4 regions of the Cohnella candida genome follow, and region 3 is predicted to be linked to each of the others. Evidence: predicted binding sites of a transcription regulator. Region 3 holds the regulator's gene; each other region holds the start of a gene.
The links. Region 3 encodes LexA, which represses DNA repair genes until DNA is damaged. Its sites were predicted from a motif close to CGAACATATGTTCG; they were not measured.
Positions count from the first base shown of each region.

Region 1: the regulator LexA is predicted to act here: its motif matches at 2,755-2,768, upstream of addB (helicase-exonuclease AddAB subunit AddB).
Region 2: the regulator LexA is predicted to act here: its motif matches at 3,765-3,778, upstream of EAV92_RS04700 (DNA polymerase IV).
Region 4: the regulator LexA is predicted to act here: its motif matches at 2,303-2,316, upstream of recA (recombinase RecA).

Region 1 covers NZ_CP033433.1:796,927-801,849, reverse strand. Annotated here, with positions in the region: gene addB (helicase-exonuclease AddAB subunit AddB) at 1-2,682, opposite strand, end outside; gene EAV92_RS03625 (hypothetical protein) at 2,832-3,053, opposite strand; gene EAV92_RS03620 (Na/Pi cotransporter family protein) at 3,258-4,235, shown strand; gene EAV92_RS03615 (class I SAM-dependent rRNA methyltransferase) at 4,295-4,923, opposite strand, start outside.
Region 2 covers NZ_CP033433.1:1,021,389-1,026,311, forward strand. Annotated here, with positions in the region: gene EAV92_RS04685 (tripartite tricarboxylate transporter permease) at 1-1,379, shown strand, start outside; gene EAV92_RS04690 (NAD-dependent malic enzyme) at 1,422-2,852, shown strand; gene EAV92_RS04695 (SOS response-associated peptidase) at 2,936-3,613, opposite strand; gene EAV92_RS04700 (DNA polymerase IV) at 3,790-4,923, shown strand, end outside.
Region 3 covers NZ_CP033433.1:1,798,977-1,803,899, forward strand. Annotated here, with positions in the region: gene EAV92_RS08470 (1,2-dihydroxy-3-keto-5-methylthiopentene dioxygenase) at 4-546, shown strand; gene EAV92_RS08475 (HAD family hydrolase) at 626-1,417, opposite strand; gene EAV92_RS08480 (hypothetical protein) at 1,430-1,948, opposite strand; gene EAV92_RS08485 (DUF896 domain-containing protein) at 2,022-2,207, opposite strand; gene EAV92_RS08490 (LysM peptidoglycan-binding domain-containing protein) at 2,326-2,727, opposite strand; gene lexA (transcriptional repressor LexA) at 2,888-3,508, shown strand; gene glnA (type I glutamate--ammonia ligase) at 4,198-4,923, opposite strand, start outside.
Region 4 covers NZ_CP033433.1:1,156,791-1,161,713, forward strand. Annotated here, with positions in the region: gene rimO (30S ribosomal protein S12 methylthiotransferase RimO) at 1-195, shown strand, start outside; gene pgsA (CDP-diacylglycerol--glycerol-3-phosphate 3-phosphatidyltransferase) at 192-821, shown strand; gene EAV92_RS05380 (competence/damage-inducible protein A) at 824-2,077, shown strand; gene recA (recombinase RecA) at 2,387-3,436, shown strand; gene EAV92_RS05390 (regulatory protein RecX) at 3,500-4,522, shown strand; gene rny (ribonuclease Y) at 4,782-4,923, shown strand, end outside.

The sequences.
Region 1 (4,923 bases), 1.0 Mb from region 3:
GGCCATCACCCCATGGCGATGGGAAGACAGCAAGATTTGCGATTGCACGCGCGGCAGCAGCCTCTCTACCGCAGCCGCAGCTTCGGCCTGCCAAACCGCCGCGTCCACGGAACCGGCATCAGGCGCGAACAGCTTCTCCGTCGTTTGCCGCAGCGCGGCATGGAACAGCTGCCCGATGTCCGGAGCGTCGACCCGGTACAGGCGGCGTTCGCGCAGCCGGAGCCCATGGGAAGCGAAATGCCGGAACGGGCAAGCGACGAAACGCTCCATGCGGGACACGCTGGCAAGCAGGCGGTCTCCGTACAGCAGCGAGCTCGTCTCCGCGGCCAGCGGCCGTTCTTCGTTCTTGTATCTCAAAGAAACGAGCAGGCGGCTCAGACGTCCCCGCCATTCCTCGCGTTCCATCAGCCAATTGTAAACGGACCACCAGCCCGGCGAAGGGCTTTCCCCGCCGCGCAGCTGACGCAGCCGCGTCAGGACGTGCGTGAGTGCGCGGCCCGGTTGCACCGCGAAGTCGAGCTGTTTCTCCTCGGGATCCCCCGGCTGCGGTTCCGCGGCTTCGAGGGTCACGGGAAGGCCGGGGAAACGCCGCCGCAGACGGCGGATCCATTCGGACGGCAGCAGGCCCGAGCCTTCATCGTCCGCGAGCGGCCAGGACACCCAGAGGTGGACGGACGGCGTCGCGAACGCCAAATAGGCGAGAAACCGCTCGTCCAGCAGGCGCCGTTTGGCGCCCGGCGCCATCTCCAGCCCCGCCTCCGACAACCGTTCCCGTTCCGGCTCCGAAAGCAGGCCGTTTTCGGGAATCCGCATCGGCAGCACCCCGTCGTTCACGCCTAGGAAATAAACGATTTTGAGCCGGTCGGACCGCGTCCGTTCCGGACTGCCGATGAGCACGGCATCCAAGGAAGGCGGCACGGCGCCAAGCTTGAGCTCCTCCAAGCCGGAATCGACCATGCCGGCGAACAGCGGGACGTCCGGTTTGGCGTCGCCCATCAATTCCACGAGCTGGTCAAGCACGTTCATGACGCCGTCCCACAACGGGCGATGCATGACGGCACGGCCGGGCTGCCCGGCGGCGGCGTCCGCAAGGCTCCAGCTTTCCAGCACGTCGGCGGCCCCCGTCTCCTCCAGGAACCCGTACAACGCTTCGCATAACGCCCGCACCGAATCCGCTTTGTTCAGGCGCTTCTCCAGCGTCCGCACCGGCGTCAGCAACGCGTCACGGATGCGGATCAGCTCATCGGCCTCCGATTCCCGTCTCGCCCCGGCTTCACCTTCCTCCTCGAGGTCTCCTCGGGAAAGCGGACGCCAAAGCCGGTCGTCATGCCATCTCCAGCCGTCGATGCCGGCCGCGAGCGCGTAGTTCTCCAGCCGGTCGATTTCTCCCCGGGTGACCCGGCGCTCCGGCGTGCCGAGCAGGTCCGTCTTGGCGCAGCGGAACACCGCTTCGGATTTCCAGCCGCCCACGGCGCACTCGAGCGCCGAACGGATGAATTCCACGAGCGGGTGATGGGCGACGGGAGCTTTGCCGTCCAAATAGTACGGGATTCCATAGTCCGATAAAACGGTGGACAGAAGGTCGGCGTAATCCTCCATCCGGCGCACGAACACCGCCAAATCTCGCCAACGGAAGCCTTCCTCCCTCACGCGGCGCAGCATGTCGCGGACGGCGGCTTCCGCTTCCGCCCTCCGGTTCGACGCGGCATGAAGAGACAGGCCGCACGAAGGATGCTCCGGACGGAGCACCTCGGGGTCATCTTGCCATACGGCGGTTCTCCGTTCCCAATTCCGCTCGAGGAACGCGAGCGCCGGATTGCCGGCGAACCGCGGCCCCGAAGGCGGATCCAGTACGACCGGCGGCTCGACCGGAACGTTTGCCGCGACGGCAAGCTCGCACAGGCGCGCCGACGTTTCGGCCGTCGGATGGAACGGATGCAGCTCGTCCGGCCGTTCGCCCGCCCCGAAAGGCTTGTCCACGCACAAGGCGACCGTCACCCGCTTCGCCCGGCGAAGCAGCCCTTCGATTACGGCCAGCTCACCCGGCGTGAAGCCATGGAAACCGTCCAGCCAAATTTCCGCCTCGGCCAGCCAATCCGAAGAAGCCGCGCCGACGGCCAATCTCGCCAGCATGTCCTCGCCGTCCATCCAGCGGCCCGCGAGCTCCTTTTCGATGTCTCCGTAAATCAGGGAAAGATCGTGCAGCTTGTCCGCCAGCAGCGGCGTCTCCGCTCCCCCGAAACCGCCCCCGGCCGCGTCCGCCACCCGGTCCGCAGACACCGCGTACCGTTTCCACTCCGTCAGCAGCTCGTTCAACCGGGCGATGAGCCCGGCCTCCGAAGGGCCTCCCCGAAACAGCTTCAGTTGTTCGCGCCGAGTCTCCAAAACTTTATGTAAAAGCATCGCTTTGCCGTTTTCATGGATCGGAATGACGGCCAGTCCGCCGGTTTCCTGCAGCACCCGGTACGCCAGCCTGCGAAAGCTGAGCACCTGGACCCGGAGGAAGCCGCCCAATCCCGGCGTCGAAGCCATCGTCCGTTCCGCTTCGAACGTAGCCTGCTCGGGCACGAGCAGCACCAGCGGGGAGCCTTGCGGGTCCTCCCTCAGCTTGCCGCGGATTTCGTCCATCACGAAACGCGATTTCCCGCTCCCGGATCGACCCGTCACGAGCCGCAGCGACATGTTCCGTCCCCTCCCTGCCGGCGGCCAACCGCCGAACGCTTATTTTGTCATTGTAACATACGGCGTTCGATGCGCACAGACGTTCGCCGTTGTCATCATCCTCCAAAACGCCCCCGGAAACGAAAAAACGGGCCCGAATCGGCCCGTTGTCACGAAATGTTCAAGTACCATTTGCTTCCGTCGTCGAACTGGAAAATCGCCGCGCTCGACCACAGCTCGATTTTCGAAACCTTCTTCCACTGGCGCCGGAATTCCAGGTCGTCCGCCATTTCCCGAACGCGATCGTCGAACTTCTTCCGGCTCTCCGCCATCCTGGCGCGGTTGTCGATCGGTACGGCACGCTTGCCGAACAAAATCACGTCTAAATTCAAATGGGTGTTCCTCCCCGGTCTCTGATCTTTCCATGCTTCCAAGATACCACCGAGACGTTAGAACTTTTGGGGGCGGCGGATGAGCGCTTTGCGTTTTTTTCTAACACTTTGTTAACAAACTTTCGCGGCCCGCGGCATCATGTCCGGCTTCGGACGGGCATAGGTTGGGGAGGAGACCAAGCGCAAAACGAAGGAGGACTCCGCTTGTACGCCGCTTTGCTGTTTTCGTCGGTTGTCGGGTTCATCTTGCTGATCGGGGGCATGAAGCTGACGGAAGCCGCCCTGAGCCGTTGGGCAGGCAACCGTCTGAGCGGATGGCTGTCCCGGGCGACCTCCACGCCGCTACGCGGATTTCTGTTCGGCACGGCGGCGTCGGCCGCCTTGCAAAGCAGCACCGCCGTCACCGTGCTGACGATCGGGTTCGTAAACGCGGGCTGGATTCCTTTCGGGCGAAGCTTCGCCATTATCCTCGGTACGAACGTGGGCACGACCCTTACGACCGAAATCATGAGCCTGCAGCTTCACCGTTACGGGTGGGCGCTGCTGGCGGTTTCCTTCATCGGCTGGCTTTGGACCGCCGTATCGGGCGAAATGAACCGCGCCGGCAAAGCCCCGGCCTCCAAGCTGCTTCCGCTCCGGTACGGCTCGGTGGCGCTGGCCGGCTTCGGCTTCCTGTTGATCGGATTCGAGATCCTTCTTGGCATGGGAAACATTTTGCAGCACAGCGGCGCTTTCCGTTCCTTAATGGAGACCGCCTCCGCCCATCCTTACTTGGGCCTGCTCGGCGGTGCGGCTCTGACGGCCGTCGTCCATTCCAGCTCGGCCGTGATCGGCATGGCGATGGCCGTCGCCGGAGCGGGCACTTTGTCTCCCGAAGCCGGTATCGCGGTCGTGCTCGGCGCGAACGTCGGCACCTGCTTCACGGGACTCGTGGCGTCTTTAAGCGGAGGTCCCGGCGGCCGGTTCGTCGCCCTCTCCCAGCTGGCGTTGAACGTAAGCGGCGCCTTGCTGTTCTTTCCCTTGATGCCTCTGCTGCAGGGAGCCGCGGAGCTGCTGGCTCCTTCGGACCCCTCCGCCCAAATCGCCCACGCCCAAACGATTTTCAACGTCGCCTGCTCTCTCCTTGCGCTCCCGCTGGCCTATTGGCCATGGAGGAAGAGGCCGGCGGCCTTGGAAACGTAGTTGCGCTTAAACGCAAAAAAGGTACGCGGTTTTCAACCGCGTACCTTTCTTATGTATCCTTACAGCTCCGTACGGCTGCGGACCTCGAAAATTCCGAACTTCAAATAATGGCCTTCCTCCACGCCCGCCAGCCGCGGATGATCCCGGCCCGCGCCCTGCCACTCGATGAGGCGCAGCGTTTTGCCCGCATCCCGCGCCGCTTCCTGGATCGTCTCCAAGAAGAGGTCCGGCCGGACATGGTACGAACAGCTTGCCGTCACGAGAAAACCGCCTTCGTTCAGCAGCTTCATCGCCTGCAGGTTAATGTCCTTGTAGCCTCGGCAGGCGCCGGTCACCGCTTTCTTCGTCTTGGCGAAAGCCGGCGGATCGAGGATGATCACGTCCCAAGTGCGCCCTTCCGACGTCAGCGGCTTCGACGTATCGACCTTCTGCCCGGACGAAGCGTCCTTGCGCGCCCGGGCCGCCCGTTCTTCGCGGCCCGCGACTTGGCGGCGCAAATATTCGAACGCGTCTTCGACGACGAACTCCACCCGGTCGGAAAACCCGTTGCGCTCGACGTTCCGCTTGGCCGTCTCGATCGCGTGGGCCGACACGTCGAGGCACGTCACTTTTTTGGCGCCGTATTGGCAGCCGTGAAGCGTAAAGCTTCCGGTGTGCGCGAAGCATTCCAGCACCGTCGCCCCGTCCC
Region 2 (4,923 bases), 780 kb from region 3:
CGGTGACCGCCTCGATGACGGCGGGGCTCGGGCCGGAGCAGGCGGCCATCAGCTCCATCATTTTGCTTGCGGGCGTCTATTACGGCGCCATGTACGGAGGCTCCACCACGTCGATCCTGCTCAATACGCCGGGAGAGTCCTCGTCCGTCGTCACGACGCTGGACGGCTACCAAATGGCGCGCCAAGGAAGGGCCGGCGCCGCTCTGGCGATCGCCGCGATCGGTTCCTTCGCGGCGGGCTTGGTTTCGCTGATCGGCTTGATCTTCCTGGCCGGTCCGCTGTCCGAACTGGCCATCAAATTCGGACCCGCCGAATATTTCTCCCTGATGGTCCTGGGACTCGCGGCGGTCAGCGGCTTGGCGGGCAAGTCGATGACCAAGGCCCTGATCATGACCGTATTCGGACTGCTGCTCGCGTCCATCGGCATCGACAACGTTTCCGGGGTTGCCCGGTTCACTTACGATAATCCTTACCTGTATTCGGGACTGGAATTCCTGACGATCGCCGTCGGCCTGTTCGCTCTGGGAGAGGTGTTCAAAACCATTCTCGAAAAGGAGCAGACGGACGGAACGCTCGCGAAGATCACCCGCGTCATGCCGACGAAGCAGGATCTCAAAGACAGCGCGGCCCCGATCGCCCGCGGCTCGCTGCTCGGCTTTTTCATCGGCGTGCTGCCGGGAGCCGGCGCCACGATGGCTTCGTTTTTCTCCTACATCATGGAGAAAAAGCTCAGCAAAAACAGGGACAAATTCGGCCAGGGCGCCATCGAAGGCGTGGCGGCGCCGGAATCGGCCAACAACGCGGCGGCGGGCGGTGCGATGATCCCGCTGCTGACGCTCGGCATTCCGGGTTCCGGCACGACGGCGATCCTCATGGGCGCGCTCATCATGTACAACGTGCAGCCGGGACCGCTTCTGTTCCAGGATCATCCTCAAGTGGCTTGGGGCTTGATCGCCAGCATGTTCATCGGCAACATCATGCTGCTCATCCTGAACATGCCGCTCGTCAAAGTTTTCGCCAAAATCATCGAGACTCCGCCCAAATATTTGATTCCGCTCATCGTCGCGATTTCCGTTTTCGGGGTTTACGCCGTGCAGTACACGACATTCGATCTGCTGCTTCTGATCGGCTGCGGCGTCGCCGGGTATTTTCTCGCCAAAAACGATTATCCGCTCGCTCCGCTCGTCCTGGGCCTCGTGCTCGGGCCGATGATCGAAAACAACATGCGCAGGGCGCTGACGATTTCCAACGGCGATTTCATGATTTTCCTGCACAAACCGATTTCCGCCGTCTTCATCGCCGCCGCCGTCCTCTGGCTGGTCGTTCCGATGCTGCTCCGCCTCCGCGGGAAAAAAGTGCTCGTGAACGAAGAGGGATAAACGGCATCGTACGAACAATCGACAAACAAGGGGTTCGATTATATGAGTCTCACCACGGCCCGGATGTCCGGCGGCAAAAGCGTCATTATCCGGCTTGAAATGCAAACGGACCGGATCCATTTCGGCCAGGTGGCAAGCGCGGTCGCGGAGGCGGGCGGGGATATCGTCGCCATCGACGTCATCCAGACCGGGCGGGATACGACGATCCGGGATTTGACCGTCATGGTGGCGGACGACGGCCACACGAACCGCATCGCGGACGGCTTGAAGGCATTAAGCGGAATTCGCGTCGTCAACGTCTCGGACCGGACGTTCCTGCTGCATCTCGGCGGCAAAATCGAAATCACGCCCAAAACGCCGATCCAAAACCGCGACGATCTGTCCAGGGTCTATACGCCGGACGTCGCCCGCGTTTGCATGGCGATCCGCGAAGACCCGGACAAAGCGTTCGCCCTGACGGTTAAGCGCAATACGGTCGCCGTCGTGTCGGACGGCACGGCCGTGCTCGGTCTCGGCAACATCGGGCCGTACGCGGCCATGCCGGTGATGGAAGGCAAGGCGATGCTGTTCAAGCAGTTCGCCGGCGTCGACGCCTTTCCGATCTGCCTCGATACGCAGGATCCGGAAGAAATCATCCGCCACGTCAAGGCCATCGCTCCGGCGTTCGGGGGCATCAATCTCGAGGATATCTCGTCGCCCCGCTGCTTCGAAATCGAGAAGAGGCTGCGGGAAGAGCTCGACATTCCGGTCTTCCACGACGACCAGCACGGCACGGCCGTCGTACTTTACGCGGGTTTGATTAACGCGCTGAAGGTGGTCGGCAAGGACCTCGGCAGCGCGAAGGTGGTCGTGTGCGGCGTCGGGGCGGCGGGCGTTGCCTGCAGCAAGATTCTGATGGCCGCCGGCGTCGGGGAAATCATCGGCGTGGACCGGGACGGTATCTTGACGGCCGATCGGGAATACGCGCAGCCGATGTGGCGCTGGTACGCGGAGCATTCGAACCCGAGGCGGATCAGCGGGGGGTTGCGGGAAGCGCTGGAGGGAGCGGACGTGTTCATCGGGTTGTCCGCCGGCGGCCTCCTCAAGCGGGAGTACGTCATGCGGATGGCCCGGGATCCGATCGTCTTCGCGATGGCGAATCCCACGCCCGAGATTTCCCCGGAGGAAGCGGAGGACATCGTCGGCGTCATCGCCACGGGGCGTTCCGACTATCCGAACCAGATCAACAACGTGCTGTGCTTCCCCGGCATTTTCCGGGGGGCGCTGGATTGCAGGGCTTCGGAGATCAACGAGGAAATGAAGCTGGCCGCCGCGGAAGCGATCGCTTCCGTCATCCGGGACGAAGAGCGCAACAAGCAGTACATCATTCCGAGCGTCTTCAACCAGGAAGTCGTGAAGAGGCTCCGCGACGGCGTCGTGGAGGCCGCGATCCGCACGGGCGTCGCGCGCCGCATCCCCAGGGAATATCGGTAGGTTTCGCATTCGAACAAGAAAAAAACGTTCCGGAATCGGCGGAAAGGCCGAAACCGGAACGTTTTTTTTGCTATTCGGTGCGTTCAGCCCGTGATCCTCTCCAGGCACGCGGCGTCGTCGTTGGCGGGACTGCCGACGCGCTTGTCCACCTCGTAGGCGTCCATCTCCGCCGCCGGGTAGGGGACAAGCAAAGGCTTGAGCAGGGCGGGATCCTGTACTTGCCGGTCGAGCCACAGCGGCTCGTCCTCGGGCCTCAGGATCACCGGCATTCGGTCGTGGATGCCCGCCATCAGCGGATTCGGCTCCGTCGTGATGACGGCGAAGGAGCTCACCTTGCGGCCGTCCGGCGCCGTCCACGTCTCGTACAAGCCGGCCATGCTGAAGACGCCGCCGCTCCGGAGGACGATCCGGTAGGGACGTTTGCCGCCGCCCGGAGCGCTTTTCCACTCGTAAAATCCGTCAGCGGGGATGAGGCATCTTTTGCGGCGGAAAGCGTTCCGGTAAGCCGGTTTCTCCTCCAGCGTCTCGGCGCGGGCGTTGATCATGCGGCTGCCGATTTTCTCTTCTTCCGCCCAAGGGGGAATCAGGCCCCATTTGAGCAAGCCCAGCCGGTTGCGCTCTCCGTCATGGACCACGGCGGGCACCATCTGGGTCGGCGCCACGTTAAAGCGTGGCAGCTCGAACGGAGTCGCCGGCAAATCCGCGAAATACCGCATCATCAGTTCTTCCAGCGTAATGGTGATCGTGTATCTTCCGCACATGTCTCGCACCCCCCGATCCAGGCTCGTATGCTTCCGATTGTACCAGTTTCGAGCCGCCGAATGAACCGGAGGGCGTTATTTCGGACGACAATTTTGGAGAAAATGCCACTTGAATACGAACAAGCGTTCTGATTATAATAAGAATCACTCGGGAACATTTGTTCGGAGGGGTTTCAATGGCGACCGGTAAACAGCGAGATCGCACCATCATGTTGATCGACGGTCAATCGTTTTATGCGTCGGTCGAGAAAGCCGCTCACCCGGAATACCGGGATAAGCCGGTAGCCGTCGGGGATCCCGAGCGCAAGTCGGGCATCATTCTCGCGGCCTGCCCGATCGCGAAAGGCCGCGGCGTCACGACGGCCGAACGCGTGGGGGAAGCCATCGCCAAGTGTCCGGATCTCGTGGTCATACGCCCCCGGATGCAGACCTACATCACCGTTTCCCTGCTCATCACGGAAATATACGAATCGTTCACGGACCTGGTGGAGCCCTACTCGATCGACGAACAATTTCTCGACGTGACGGGTTCCCTGCTCGGCAGGGGAGACGCGGAATCCCTCGCGCATCAGATCCAGACGAAGGTGCTTTTGTCCACCGGCGTGTGGTCGCGGGTCGGCGTGGGACCGACGAAAATACTCGCCAAAATGGCGACGGACAACTTCGCGAAGAAGCGTTCGGAGGGCATCTTTAAGCTTGATGACGGCAATATCGAGACCGAACTCTGGCCGCTGTCCGTCGACAAAATGTTCATGGTGGGCTCCAGAATGACCCGTCATTTTTGGCGGATGGGCTTGCGGACGATCGGCGACATCGCCCGGCTCGAGCTCGGCGAATTTAAGCGGAAAATGCGGAAGGAAATGGGCAAACAATCGGATATCCAAGCCGAATACTACTGGCAGACGGCGCGGGGCATCGATCCCAGTCCGGTGGTGTCCTCGGTTCGCGGCGCTTTGCAATCCGTCAGCCACGGCAAAGCGCTGCGCGCCCGCCTTTATCGCAAATTGGCCGACGTCGAGGTGGTGCTCCTTGAGCTCGTCGTCGAAGTCTGCCGCCGGGCGCGCCGCCTGGGCAAGCAAGGCCGGGTCGTGTCGGTCGGCGCCGTGGAAACCGACGGGGAGCGGATGCTCTCGTTCGGGCGGCAAACGACGCTGCCGCATGCGACGTCGCTCACCCACGAGGTGGCCGCCGCCGCGCGTCAATTGTTCGTGCAGCATTGGCGGGGGATGCCGATCAGCCGCCTTTTCATTTCGCTCACGCAACTTTCCGATGACGACACGTATCAGCTCACGCTGTTCGAGGACCGGACG
Region 3 (4,923 bases):
ACGATGGCAGAGGTTCGGATTCGCAACACGAACGAACGCATTGCGGGCGAAGAGCAAGTGAAGGCTTTCCTGGAAAGCCAAGAAGTGCTTTACGAACACTGGGACACGGACAAACTTCCGGAGCCGCTTCGGGAGAAGTTCACGTTGACCGATGAAGAGAAAGCCGAAATTTTGGCAACTTACGATTCTGAAATCCGGGATCTCGCGGCTCGCCGCGGCTATCAAATTTGGGACATCATCACGCTGTCGGAGGCGACTCCGAACATCGAAGAGCTGCTCAAAAAGTTCGAAGCCGTGCACACGCACACCGAGGACGAAATCCGCGCCATCACGGCAGGGCGCGGCATCTTCATCATCAAGGGCAAAGACGACGTCGGCTATTTCGATGTCGAACTGACCGCCGGCGACGTCATTTCGGTGCCGGAAAACAAGCCGCACTTCTTCACGCTCATGGATAACCGCAAAATCGTCGCCGTACGCCTCTTCATTGAGAAAGACGGCTGGATCGCGGAGCCTTATGACGATCCTTCGTTCGTGAAAGCTTAACGATTAACGTCATTAAACAAACGAAAAGGTTGAGCCGGAGCGTTAGCGCTCTCGATCGCTCAACCTTTTTTATGTTCGCTTAGGATTCGATGATGCGGAATAAGGGCTCCAGGTCCGCGGCTTCATAAGCAGGCACGATGCTGTCGTCGCGGCTGACGCCGTGGCGGTTCAGCCACAAATTTTTCATGCCGACCCGGTTGGAGCCGAGAATGTCGGTCGTGAGCTTGTCCCCTACCATGATGCCTTCATGCGTTTCGATACCGAGCAGTTCCATGGCGTGCCGGAAAATCGACGGTGCCGGTTTTCCTTCCCCGAAATCCCCGGAAATGACGATATGGTCGAAGTAACCGGCCAGCTCCGGTACGCCGTCCATCTTTTCTTGCTGGAGATCGGGCGAACCGTTCGTCAACAAGAGCAGCTTGTACTTCCCTTTCAGCCTGTCCAGCACGCTGAACGTTTCTTCGTAAACGATCGGCCGGTTCCGGCGTTCGGAGAAGAACATTTCCCCCAGTCGGAATCCGAGCTCAGGGTTGTCCACTCCGAGCGCGCTCAGCCCTCTCGTCCACGCTTCCGTCCGGTATCCCGGAGCCAGGCGCTCCAGCTTGCGGAACTCTTCCTGCTTGCCGCCCGTAAAGCGGGCCCAGAGTCCTTCAAAAGGATTAATCCCGATCATTTGCGTAAACGGGAACGTCTCATAGGATTGGTACAAGGCGCGGGCTTCGCGCCGAACCGCTTCTTCCAGCTCTTGGGGATGAATGGCCGGTACCTGCTTGGCCGCTTCGGAGCACACCGCTTCAAACGTTTCTTTGACGCTTCTCTCATCCCATAGAAGCGTATCGTCCAAATCAAACAGAACGGCTTTAACCGTCATCTTTCCGACTCCTCACTTTTGCTTGACTTCCAACTCCACGCGGTTCGCTTCAGCGAACGACTTCAGGCGCTCTCCCATCGTATCGATCGGGAACCTGTTGATGAACTTCGAGAAAACCCAGTTCGTGCCTTTGGCCGGCTCGATCACGACGTAACCCGGGGACAGGACGATCTTGCGGATGTCGCCCGGACGAAGCGTCCGATAACCCGTGAACTTGCGGGTCTCCAACGTATCTCGGGTCACGCCCAGGTACGGGCGGCGCATAAAATAGAAAAGCGCCAGCAGCGCATAACAGCCCAACGTCACCCAGAACATCGTGGTGTCTTGCTTTACGTCAGTCGCCCAAGGAGCGAACACGACGACGTAGAATACCATCAACAAGATGAGCAGCGCGGGAAAAATGAAGTTGCGGCCCGAAAATTTCTCCACTTGCGCGGTTTTCGACGACAGAGACGGCTTGCCTTCTTTTTTGCGGCGTTTATCCACTTTCTTAGCATTGCGTTGAACCATTCGTTCCCAAGAGCGGGACATGACGTTCCTCCTGTTCGCAGGTCTTCTCGACCGAAGCCTGCCTACCTATATCATCTTCTCAAGCTTCTATACGTCAGTGGGGCAGCGACGGTTTCTCATCCGTCCACTCGATGCTGTCCAGCTGTTGTTTAAAATTGTTCTTGAAAACTTGCAAATATTCCTTACGAAGACGATCCCGCTCGGCGAGCTCCGATTCGTTCAGCCCGACCGTTTTGTGTTTACGTGACAGTTCGTTGATCCTGGCGATCAATTTTTCCATGGGAACCCTCCTCTCCTGTATCCCTTCTACTTTGCCACTGACGTCCCCCTCTGTCAAGGTGAACAAAATGCAAAAACCGGCACGGGAATATCCCATGCCGGCCTTGTCGCGTCATCGCTTAAGGGAGCATTTCATTCGGAACGATTAACATTTGTCCGTTCTTCAGGGAGGGATCATGCAGGTCGTTGCGTTCCATCAGCAGCCGTACGGCTTTGCGCGTATCCATCGAATCCTTCTTTAAGGTAGCCGCCAGGTGCCAGAGCGTATCGCCGCTGTCGGCGTAAACCACTTTCTCCGCGGTCGAAGCCGGCTGTACGTTCTCTTCGGAGGCGAACGTCTTCACCAATGCGAAACCGCTGAACAAAATGGCGAACGCCAGTACGAAGAACATCATTCTGGCCAAGCGCCAGCGTTGGCCGGAACCTTGACGAGAAGAAGCTTGTCCCCGATTAGAAGAAGACGAACGGCGAACGGCCGTAACGGAAGATGTATGTGAACCCAATGCCCAAGATTGTACCATGATCTCCACCCCAAACGTTTGTTCTGGTATGATCGTAACACGAACATACGTTTGAGTCAACGCTTTTTCGGAACATTTGTTCGGAAGAACGAATGTTTGTGCGAACTCGAGTTCTGTGTTATAATTTGTCATCATGTACTTGTCTTAGGGAGGGGCACACGTGTCCAAGATGTCCAATCGCCAGAATGCGATTCTCGAATTCATTAAGAACGAAGTCCGCGAGAAAGGTTATCCCCCTTCCGTGCGCGAAATCGGCGAAGCCGTCGGACTGGCTTCCAGCTCTACCGTTCACGGCCATCTGGACCGGCTGGAGAAGAAAGGCCTGATCCGCCGGGACCCGACCAAACCCCGCGCGATCGAGATATTGGACGATGACGAAACCGTGTTCGGCTTCACCTCTACCGTCCGCCAGATCCCGCTCGTCGGTAAAGTCACCGCGGGCGTACCGATTACCGCTACGGAGAATATTGAAGAGTACTTCCCGCTGCCGGTCACGATGGTTGGCGACCAGCCCGTGTTCATGCTCTCCGTCATGGGCGAAAGCATGATCGAAGCCGGCATCCATGACGGCGACTACGTCATCGTGCGCCAACAGCAGACGGCCAACAACGGCGAGATCGTCGTCGCCATGACGGAAGAGAACGAAGCGACCGTCAAGACGTTCTATAAAGAACGGGACCACATCCGTCTGCAGCCGGAGAACTCCACCATGGAACCGATTCGCCTGAAGCATGTAAGCATCCTCGGCAAGGTCATCGGCTTAATACGTTCCTTCATGTGACGGGCCGCTTCTTACATCCTACAAATGAAAACTCCCGACCGGGTTGCCGGCCGGGAGTTTTCGTTCTATAGGGTATGTGAGTTAGCGCGGGTGGCGCGCAATTTGACGGTCTATCTCGGTTTTTGGTTTGATTAGCGCGCGTGGCGCGCTATTTTAGCGGTCTACCTAGGATTTGTCTTGATTAGCGCGTGTGGCGCGCTATTTCGGCTTGCTACCTCGGTTTTGTCTTGATTAGCGCGTGTGCCGCGTTATTTCTATTTCGGTGTGTTACCTTTGTTTTGTCTTGATTAGGGGCATGTATAACGACGATTGAACGTATGTTCGCTTTTCGCAATTTTTGTTCGATCGTCGTTAAGTACCTCTGCGTAGCATAATTCCGCGATCAGCACGTACTCCCACGCAGTTTAGTAACCATCCGCTCCCTATCCCCACCGTCCGCATGAACATCACGTGCGGAGGCTATTTTGACGGGATTCGCGGTACAACGACTCAAATAGTGGACGTGGGAGGATATATCGATGGAATCTCGGTCAAACGACTGAAATAGTGGACGTGGCAAGCTATTTCGAGGCGAATACGAACACCCGAACAAGCGTTCGCCGCCTCAACCTAGGAGCAGAGCCATCACCACAGCACCCGAACAAACAAAAATCCCTTGGCGCTCGAGCGCCAAGGGATTTTTCATGCCATTAATACATCGTCAAATACTGGTCGCGTTCCCACTGGTGGACTTGCGTCCGGTACATGTCCCACTCGATTTCCTTGAGCTCGTAGAAGTGGCTCAAAGCGTGGTCGCCGAGCGCTTCGCACACGACGTCGTCGCGCAGCATTTCCTTGAGCGCTTCGATGAGGTTGGACGGCAGGCTCGAAATGCCGGAATCGGCCAGCTCGTCGTCGCTCATCACGTAGATGTTGCGATCTACCGGTGCCGGGAGAGGCAGCTTGTTCTTGATGCCGTCGAGGCCGGCTTTCAACATGACCGCGAGCGCCAGGTACGGATTCGCTGCCGGATCCGGGTTGCGCGCTTCGATGCGGGTGCTGAGCCCGCGCGAAGCCGGGATGCGGATCATCGGGCTGCGGTTGCTCGCGGACCAAGCGACGTAGGACGGCGCTTCGTAGCCCGGAACGAGCCGCTTATAGGAGTTGACCGTCGGGTTCGTGATCGCAGCGAAGCCGCGGGCGTGCGCGAGGATGCCGGCCATATAGTGGCGGGCGGTCGTGCTCAGGCCCAGCTTGTCGTTCGCGTCGAAGAACGCGTTCTCGTTGCCGCGGAACAGCGATTGGTGGCAGTGCATGCCGGAACCGTTCACGCCGAAGAGCGGCTTCGGCATAAACGTCGCATGAAGACCATGCTGGCGGGCAATCGTCTTGACGACGAGCTTGAACGTTTGGATTTGGTCGGCAGCCTTGATGGC
Region 4 (4,923 bases), 640 kb from region 3:
GGACGCACGCTGGAAGTGCTCGTCGAGCGGTATGACGGACGGAGCGACGTCTTTATCGGCCGCAGCCAATTCGACGCGCCAGAAATCGACGGCGAAGTGTACATCAGCGGCATCCGCGCGGAAATCGGCGACATCCGCCGGGTCCGCATCACCCACGCTTACGAATACGACCTTTCCGGGGAGGGAATCGCGTGAACTTAGCCAACAAGATAACCCTTGCCCGCATTTTCATCGTTCCGATCATCACGTTCGTTCTGCTCGTTCGTTTGGATCTCGGCGTGCTGGTCATGGGGGATTACTCCATCTCCTATAACCAGATCGTCGCGCTGCTCCTGTTCATCATCGCGGCGAGCACGGACGGGTTGGACGGCTATATCGCGCGCAAGCGCAAAATCGTGACGAACCTCGGCAAGCTGCTCGATCCGCTGGCCGACAAGCTGCTCATGGCGGCGGTGCTGATCTCGCTGGTCGAGATGGGCAAACTCGGCGCTTGGGTCGCCATTATCATCATCAGCCGCGAATGGGCGGTCACCGGCCTTCGCCAGGTGGCGCTGCTCGACGGTACCGTCGTGGCGGCCAGCCAGTGGGGCAAGTGGAAAACGGCGATCCAGATCGCGATGATCATCGTGCTCTTGATCAACAATTTCCCGTTTAACTTCATCGACGTTCGTATCGACCTGATCGCCGTATGGGCGGCCGTTCTGATTACCGTCTATTCCGGGATCGACTACTTCGTCAAAAACAAAAATCTCATTCCGGTATCCGATCCGCCGGCAGGCACGTCCGGCCCGGCTGAGAAAGAGGTGCGCCGAAACGTATGAGCTTGAGAGCGGAAATCGTGTCGGTCGGCACGGAGCTGCTCCTCGGTCAAATCGTAAACACGAATGCCCAGTTTCTGTCGCGGGGTTTGGCGGAGCTGGGCATTGACGTTTACTATCAGACCGTGGTCGGCGACAATATGGACCGGCTGTTGAAAACGATCGAATTGGCGCGCGGACGGGCGGATTTGCTCGTGTTCACGGGAGGGCTGGGCCCGACGATGGACGATCTGACCCGCGACGCGGTTGCCGCGTATTTGAGACGCGGCATGGAAGAGCATGAGCCGACGATGCGCAAGCTGGAGGAGATGTTCGCGGGCCGCGGAGCCGCGTTGATCGAGAGCAACCGCAAGCAGGCGCTGCTCGTCGAGGGCGCGACGCCGCTGCGGAACAACACGGGGCTCGCGATCGGCAACGCTTTGTCGGCGGACGGGACGCATTATTTGCTGCTCCCCGGACCGCCGAGGGAAATGAAGCCGATGTTCGAGAACGACGCCTCGGCATGGTTGAGGGAACTGCTCGGGCAGGCGGATACGCTGCATTCCGTCATGATGCGTTTCGCCGGGATCGGGGAGTCCGCGCTCGAGGATCTGCTGATCGATCTCGTGCGGGAGCAGAGCGATCCGACGATCGCGCCGTATGCCAAGGAAGGCGAAGTCGCGGTGCGCGTGTCCACCAAGGCGCCGAATGCCGAAGAGGCGCAGCGGAAGATGGAATCGACGCTGGTCGAAATCCGCCGCCGGACGGATCGTTTCCTGTACGCGGAGGAAGATATCCCGATCGAGACGGAAGTGATGCGGCTGCTGCTCCGGCAGCGGCGCACGCTCGCGCTGGCGGAGAGCTGCACCGGCGGCATGGTCGCGGAGATGGTGACGACGGTGCCGGGAAGCGCGGATGCGTTCCTGGGAGGCGTCGTCAGCTATACGAACGCGGTGAAGCGGGATTTGCTCGGCGTGCCCGAAGGGCTGCTCGAGGGGGAGGGCGCGCCCGGCGCGGTCAGCGAAGAGACGGCCGCCGCGATGGCGGAGGGCGCGCGCCGCTTTGCCGATTCGGACTTCGGCGTGTCGGTGACCGGCGTGGCCGGTCCCGCGTCGTCCGAAGGCAAGCCCGTCGGGCTCGTGTACCTCGGGCTGGCCGAACGCGGGAAACCGACCCGTACGGAAAAGCTGCAGCTGTCCGGCGACCGCGAGGGCATCCGCCTGCGCGCGTCGAAGCGCGCGCTCTATCGGTTGTGGCTGGCGCTGACCGGCCGGGAATAAGCGCGGCGTTGGCACGGGTTAGGTGATTTTGCGGCCGGGTTTAAGTAAACGAGCGTTACTTATCCTTTTACATTTCGCTATACTGGGTCTATTATTGTCCCGCCGGGACCAAAAAATTGCGAAAAACGGTTGTCAACGGAACGACGGTATGGTAAAGTTTTATCGAAAGTTGCGGAAGAACCGTAGCGAAGAATACTTTGCTGCGGTTCTTTTTCGCAAATAAAACGAACAAATGTTCTCAAAATGCTTGGCAAACGATAGAAAAAAGGCTATGATGAATTTATTAAACGAGATAAGGATGTGGGTGTGTTGTCAGATCGTCGCGCCGCATTGGAGATGGCCCTGCGCCAGATTGAGAAGCAATTCGGTAAAGGTTCCATCATGAAACTCGGAGAAAACGCACAAATGCAAGTAGAGACGTGCTCCAGCGGATCTCTTGCCTTGGATATCGCGCTCGGGATCGGCGGATTCCCGCGCGGAAGAATCATCGAAGTGTACGGACCGGAATCGTCCGGTAAGACGACCGTCGCCCTGCACGCCATCGCCGAGGTGCAGCGCGCCGGCGGACAAGCGGCCTTCATCGACGCCGAACACGCGCTCGATCCGCTGTACGCCAGCAAGCTCGGCGTCAACATTGACGAACTGCTGCTCTCCCAGCCGGATACGGGGGAACAGGCGCTTGAGATCGCGGAAGCGCTCGTACGCAGCGGCGCGGTCGACATCATTGTCGTCGACTCCGTAGCGGCTCTCGTTCCGAAAGCGGAAATCGAAGGCGACATGGGAGATTCCTTCGTCGGCCTGCAAGCCCGCCTGATGTCGCAAGCGATGCGGAAGCTGTCCGGCGCCATCAGCAAGTCGAAGGCGATCGCGATCTTCATCAACCAGCTGCGCGAGAAGGTCGGCGTCATGTTCGGCAACCCGGAGACGACTCCCGGCGGCCGCGCATTGAAGTTCTACGCGAGCGTGCGCCTGGACGTCCGCCGCATCGAATCCCTGAAGCAGGGCAACGACGTCGTCGGCAACCGCACCCGCATCAAGGTCGTCAAGAACAAAGTCGCGCCGCCGTTTAAGCAAGCGGAAGTCGACATCATGTACGGAGAAGGCATTTCCAAGCAAGGCAGCATCGTCGACATCGGCGTCGAGATGGATATCGTCCAGAAGAGCGGCGCTTGGTTCTCTTATAACGGCGAACGCTTGGGACAAGGCCGGGAGAACGCGAAGCAGTTCCTGAAGGACAATACCGAGATTTCCTGGCAGATCGAGAAGCAGATCCGCGAAGCGACCCTGAGCGCTGCGGCTTCGGCGAAACCGGCGGCATTCTCGTCCGATGACGACGAAGAAGAACCGGACTTCGAATAATTCATGCAATCCAGCGGCAGCTTCGCCTGCCGCTTTTTTGCTTTTGATAAGGAGGAATGAAATTTGAACGGATTCGGCAAAAGGGGATCCGGCAAGCGTTCGGAAAACGCGAGGAAGACGGCGGCGAAAGGCAAGCGCTCCAAGACGGAAAGCCCGCAAAAAGGTTCGTCCGGCGAACCGTCCGTTGCGGACCGATTCCTTCGGATCACGGAAGCGGAAGTGGCCGCCGTCGAATCGCATCCGAAGCAGCCGGGCATGTACCGAATCGCGATCCGGCTGCTCGGTGAATTGAAACCGGATCATTCGGACGAATTCGAGCCAAACTTCTCTATACCGCCGGCATCGAATACCGAAGATTGGAATGATGAAGTCGACGCTTTGATTGCCGGCGCGTCGGCCGCTTCCGCCGCCGATCGTCACGAAACCGTCATCACGGTGCACGAGGATACGCTCGTGAGCATGCGTTTGTTGAAAGGGCGGCGATTGTCGCCGGAAGAATGGGAAACGCTGCGCAAGGAAGAAGCGCAAGAAGAAGCCTACCGCGCCGCTCTGAACATCCTCGAACGCAAAGCGAGGACAAGCCGGGAGCTGTCGGACGCGCTCAAACGCAAAGGCTTCGCGGCGGACGTCATCCAAAGCTGCTTGGATCGGTTGCGCTCGCGACGGATGCTCGACGATACGGCCTATGCCAAGCGGTACACCGAACAACGGGCAACGGGACAACGCAAAGGCAGGCGGCTGATCCGGCAGGAGCTGCTCCAACGGGGTATTGCCAAGGAAGACGCCGACCGTGCGCTCGGCGATCTGGACACGGACGTAGAGCTGGAAGCCGCGTACGCGCTAGCCCGCAAAAAATGGCCTCAGCTCAAAGGCGAGCTTCGGGAACGCAAAATGAAGCTGACCGCTTTCCTGATGAGAAGAGGATATCCGAACGGCGTCGTTCGATCGGCGATGGACCGCGCGATCGCGGACGCGTCGGACTCCGAAGAGCGCGGATGGGGCATCGGGTACGATGGAGAAGATGGAGATATGGGGAGTCTGGATTGGGAGATGAACGAAGCGGCCGATCCGGACGCTCTGGATTAAGCCGCGGCGGCTTCCGGAAGGCGCCTGCCCGCCGGCGGCATTGCTTGACAACTCATTTTCGCTAAAGATAAAATGAGTCTGTATTCCATTTTCCCATTCCGAACCCTTTTTCCTTCCAAAAAATGATTCGGAACGTTTTTTTTCGACCCTATTCTTATGCTTTGCCAACAAGGAAAGTAAACGGTCTGGAAACCGGCAAACAACAATTTCATAAGTATCCCAAGCGTTTGCCTTGGTGATGCAACGAGGAGGTGAGACCATGCTGGACACCTGGATCTGGGTCTTGATCGTTCTCGTTGTTGGCGCGCTTTTCTTTGGGATCGGTTATGTCGTGCGCAAATCCATTGCGGAAGCGAAGATTTCCAGCGCCAATGAAGAAGCCAGCCGAATTGTCGAAAGCG